DNA from 2 places in the Psychrobacter sp. Sarcosine-02u-2 genome. Region 2 is predicted to be linked to the other one. Evidence: riboswitches for the same ligand, from Rfam matches in the RefSeq annotation. Region 2 holds a riboswitch; the other holds the start of a gene.
The links. A riboswitch is a leader RNA that binds a small molecule or an ion and turns the genes downstream of it on or off. The one in region 2 is predicted to bind thiamine pyrophosphate.
Positions count from the first base shown of each region.

Region 1: linked by a shared signal. The riboswitch ahead of tenA (thiaminase II) and the one ahead of thiC (phosphomethylpyrimidine synthase ThiC) in region 2 are both predicted to bind thiamine pyrophosphate.

Region 1 covers NZ_PJBX01000132.1:4,036-6,509, forward strand. Annotated here, with positions in the region: gene CXF58_RS04735 (class I SAM-dependent DNA methyltransferase) at 36-734, opposite strand; gene tenA (thiaminase II) at 821-1,468, opposite strand; TPP riboswitch at 1,592-1,710, opposite strand; gene CXF58_RS14095 (TetR/AcrR family transcriptional regulator) at 1,836-2,426, opposite strand; gene CXF58_RS04750 (multidrug effflux MFS transporter) at 2,413-2,474, opposite strand, start outside.
Region 2 covers NZ_PJBX01000179.1:18,323-20,796, reverse strand. Annotated here, with positions in the region: gene CXF58_RS12930 (oxidative damage protection protein) at 103-393, shown strand; TPP riboswitch at 562-684, shown strand; gene thiC (phosphomethylpyrimidine synthase ThiC) at 947-2,474, shown strand, end outside.

The sequences.
Region 1 (2,474 bases), on a different contig from region 2:
CAAGTGTCAGCCAGCGATAACGCACATTAAAACCGTTATTTTTTATAACCACAAATTGCCACGTAGTCGCCGCGATCATAGCCTTCGCTGACCTCTTGGACTTTGTCATTGGCATACATAGGATGGGTCAATAAAGTCTGCGCATATTCGAAATCAACGAAACCATTGGCTTGCATTAAGGCGATTTTTTCATCAGAGGTACGCCAGTTAGCTGATTTAACCAGCTCGATAGGATAAGGATCAGCAGGCGAGATGTGCGCAAGTAGTGGATGCTCCCACGTATCTACCGCGCTGGCAAGGTTATATAAGCTGGCAAAGCCACTTTCTTTTGGTACATCAATCAGAATAAGTTTGCCGCCCGTTTTTAGAGCGTCAAAGGCTTTTTTGATACAGATATCTAAATCGCTGATATAGCTGACACTGCCGTTAAACATAATAATATCGAACTTATTGGGTTCAATCTCGCAGGTTTCGGCTGGGCTGATATCGACTTGCATACCGCGCTTTTCTGCGACTGCTGCCATGTCTTTTGAAGGCTCGATACCATGTTTGATATGAATGTCATAGTCTTTTGCCAGTAGAGACTCAAACAGTCCACTACCGCAGCCGATAGACAATATCTCGCTGTCTTTATCCAAGAAATGAGCAACCAGTTTTAGCTCGCTGGTGAGCAAGTTTTGATTGTCAAAAAACCAGCTGTCATACGCGCTTGCGTGTTCATCGAATGCTGCCATGATGTTTCTCCTTGTGGATCGTTATTATTGATCATTATTTTTGATTGTAGAGGGCTTTTTTAGAACTAAGCCAGATTGATTATAAATTAAGACAAATCTAACGCCTGCTGCCAAAAATTCACTTCCATACGTGCGGCGGTATTAAATAAGCGTTGGAACTTGTCTGCTTGAGCAGGGCTGGCATCGGCTAATAGTGTATTAATCTGTGCTTCGTTTTGTGCGGTAATTACTTGAAACTCCTCACTGGAAAACACGTCAATCCATGGCTGATACGGATTATCAGCGATAAATCCTTGTTCTTTTATAGACTTGCCAATTTCCCCATAACCCATCAAGCAAGGCGCAATGGCAGCATACAGTTCAGCTAGCGAGCCTGACATTGCTGCGTCTAATATATAGCGACTATAGGCGATGGTCACGGCAGACTCAGGGGCGTTTTCTACTTGTTCAAGTGGGATATTCCACTGATGACAGAAATCCAAATACATAGCAATTTCCATATCGAGCATGGCATTGATACCTGCTTGACCGATGCGCATTTGTGCCAGCGTGTCGCTTTTATAAATACTGAGCGCCATGACGCGGGTATAGTGAATTAAGTATAAATAGTCTTGCACAAGGTAGTGGCGAAAGCTATCAGGGGCGAGCGTGCCAGCGGTCAGCTGCTTTACAAAGTCATGCTGAATGTAATCGTCCCATGTGGGGCAATGGTGGCGTAGGGTTTGATAATCCATAGTTTTTACTTACTGTTATAAAGCGCGAGCAAGCAAATGGCAGAAAACAAGAGATAATAAGGCACAATAAATTTGCCAGTCTAGGGTAACTAGATTGGCAAAATATAAAGTAATTGTGACTTATATATCGACACGCTTGTTTCCTACGTCAGTGCTAACTGCATCAGGTTCGCGGGACTCTCTCAGCCATGATTTTGATGGTAATTAAATCATCAAAAATCAAAGCACCCCGACAAGGTTTTTATGATTTAAATGTTGGTCTTTATGGTTATAAGATGACCAAGCGTCCCTATGATAGGCGAGACCAGTCATCATTAGCAAGCGATGCTCAAACAACCATATATAAAAGTCACCTATATTTAAAAAGTTATTTTTTAGTAAGCTGTTCAATGGCAGTGTGGTAGAGCATCAGCATGGCTTTAAAACGGCGCTCATATAAGCCTTCTGCATATAGCAGCTCCACACTTAAGCTATCGATAACGCCTAAATAGGCGTCGGTATAAAGCGCTAGCTGCTCAGCATCAAGCTCATAAGGCTTCAGAGCCAGCTGTATTTGCTCAGTCAACACCTTAATATAAACGTTAAAAGTCGCTGCACTGGTATTGGTCAAATGCACAGGTGCGGCATAGGCCATGCGAATTAAAAACCGTAGGGTAATTGCGCTTTTATAACGTACTTCAAACGCTCGGCAATACGCTTCACCGGGAGCAGGGAATTCACTAGTCGTCGCAAAGCATGACTTAATAAATGCACATTCTGACTCGAGCGCATCTTGTAGTAATTCTAAGTATATCGCTTTTTTACTGGCAAAATGCGTATAGAGAGAGGCTTTGCGGATGCCCACAGCCTTGGCAATATCACTGAGTGATGCGCCCTCATAGCCGTGCATAAAAAAAGGCTCAAACGCGGCATCAATAATACGTTGCTTAGCGCTTGAGCGTGGTTTATGACTTTGCATAGGCCTCCTCTAATGATGTTGTGGCGACAGTGCTATCAGGTTTTAAAC
Region 2 (2,474 bases):
CTCTACACCTGATACGCTTTGCTAAATCGTGCAAGCGCGTTATGATAGATTACCAATATTCGACACGATAATTTAATACCACTAATTAATGAGGATTGCCTGATGACTGAGACTTTTAATCCACAAGCCAATACCGTATTTTGCCGCAAATATAAGCAGGAATTGCCAAAAATGCCGCATCCGCCATTTCCTAATAAAAAAGGTCAAGAGCTACAAGAAACCGTTTCTGACAAAGCTTGGAAAGAATGGCTTGAGCAGCAAACCATGCTGATTAACGAAAACCATCTCAGCATGATGGACCCTGAAGCCAAAAAGTTCTTAACTGAGCAACGCGAGAAGTTTTTGGACAATGAAGACTACGAGCGCGCGCAAGGTTGGACACCAGAAAAATAATACGCACGGTGATTTTATTAATTAAAAAGAATGTCATTAATTGAAAAGCTGTCATTGATTAAAAGACAGTGATTACATTAATAACAGCAAGATTGCCTCTCTACTAACAAACGGCAAATGACTAGGCATCATCCCTATAGTTTGTTAGTATGAGACTGATTTACAACACTGACAGACTCGGGGTGCGGTGTATGACAAGCTTAGTTTAAGCTATTTCATACATTCGCTGAGAGATCACCCGCCGAACCTGATGCGGTTAGTACCGACGCAGGGAAGTCTTAAGACTATGTTTTATATACAAAGGGCGCGCAGAAATGCCTTTTTATTATTGCTCATACTTCATGTGCTAGCGTTTTTACGCGGCCATGAGGAAAGCAATAAAAAGCGGCGCCTACCAATCATTTAACAACGGCATTAGATTCATTTTCAATGAAAGTTGAATTTAATAATAGTGCAGACGTTTAATGATTGAATTTGTCTATCTTGCATCGTCTTGCCCCGCAGCTACTGGCGGTGTTGCTTTTATTCAAAAACCAACACGCTAGGACAGCATATGAACCTCACACAAAATACTTCAACTCCTATTGCCAAAACTTCTGACAAAAAAGCCGACGCTCTAAAAACGCCTGCCCATCGTACCGCAAATGATGCGCGTTTTGAAGAAGACGCTCGCGACTTACACCGCATCTTACCAGCTTCTAAAAAAGTCTATATCGGGGGCTCACGGCCCGATATCCAAGTACCGATGCGCGAGATTACCCTTGACCCTACCCCTATCCAAGGGGTAAGCGAGTACGATTGGGAGCAAAACCCACCATTTTATGTCTACGACACCTCAGGCGTTTACACCGATCCCAATGTCGAGATCGATTTGACCAAAGGCTTACCAAAGCTGCGTGAAGGCTGGATTGCTGAGCGCGGCGATACTGAACAGTTAAAAGGTTTATCTAGCTCATACGGACAAGCGCGCGCCCGTGATATCAGTACTGCTAACTTAAGATTTGCGCATATTGATAGACCACGTCGCGCCTTAGTAGGAAAGAACGTCACGCAAATGCATTACGCGCGTCGCGGTATTATCACGCCTGAAATGGAATATATCGCCATTCGTGAGACGCAAAAGCAGCACGAACTGACCGATATGCGCCAACACGATGGCGAAAGCTTTGGTGCCAATACGCCAAAAATCATCACCCCTGAGTTTGTCCGCAGCGAAGTTGCCGCAGGCCGCGCCATTATCCCCAATAATATCAATCACCCTGAATCTGAGCCGATGATTATCGGGCGTAATTTTTTAGTGAAAATTAACGCCAATATCGGCAATTCAGCGCTCGGCTCATCTATCGATGAAGAAGTATCAAAAATGACCTGGGCAACGCGCTGGGGCGCCGATACCATTATGGATTTATCGACCGGCAATCATATCCATGAAACCCGTGAATGGTTGATTCGTAACTCACCAGTGCCAATTGGTACGGTGCCGATTTATCAAGCCTTAGAGAAAGTCGATGGCGTTGCCGAAGACTTAACGTGGGAGATATTCCGCGATACCTTGATTGAGCAAGCCGAGCAAGGCGTTGATTACTTTACCATTCACGCTGGCGTACTGCTACGTTATGTACCGCTAACCGCCAATCGCTTGACGGGCATCGTCTCGCGTGGCGGCTCTATCATGGCGCAGTGGTGTTTGGCCCATCATAAAGAGAGCTTTTTATACACGCATTTTGAAGATATCTGCGAGATTATGAAGCAGTATGATGTGGCATTTAGCTTAGGCGATGGCTTACGTCCGGGCTGTTTGCAAGATGCCAATGATGAAGCGCAATTTGGTGAGCTACGTACCCTAGGTGAGTTGACGCAAGTCGCATGGAAGCATGATGTACAGGTGATGATTGAAGGCCCTGGACACGTGGCGATGAACCGTATTAAAGAAAATATGGACTTGCAGCTTGAGCTATGTAGCGACGCACCTTTTTATACTTTAGGGCCATTAACCACTGATATTGCGCCTGGTTATGACCATATCACCAGTGCCATTGGCGCAGCGATGATTGGCTGGTTTGGCACGGCGATGCTCTGTT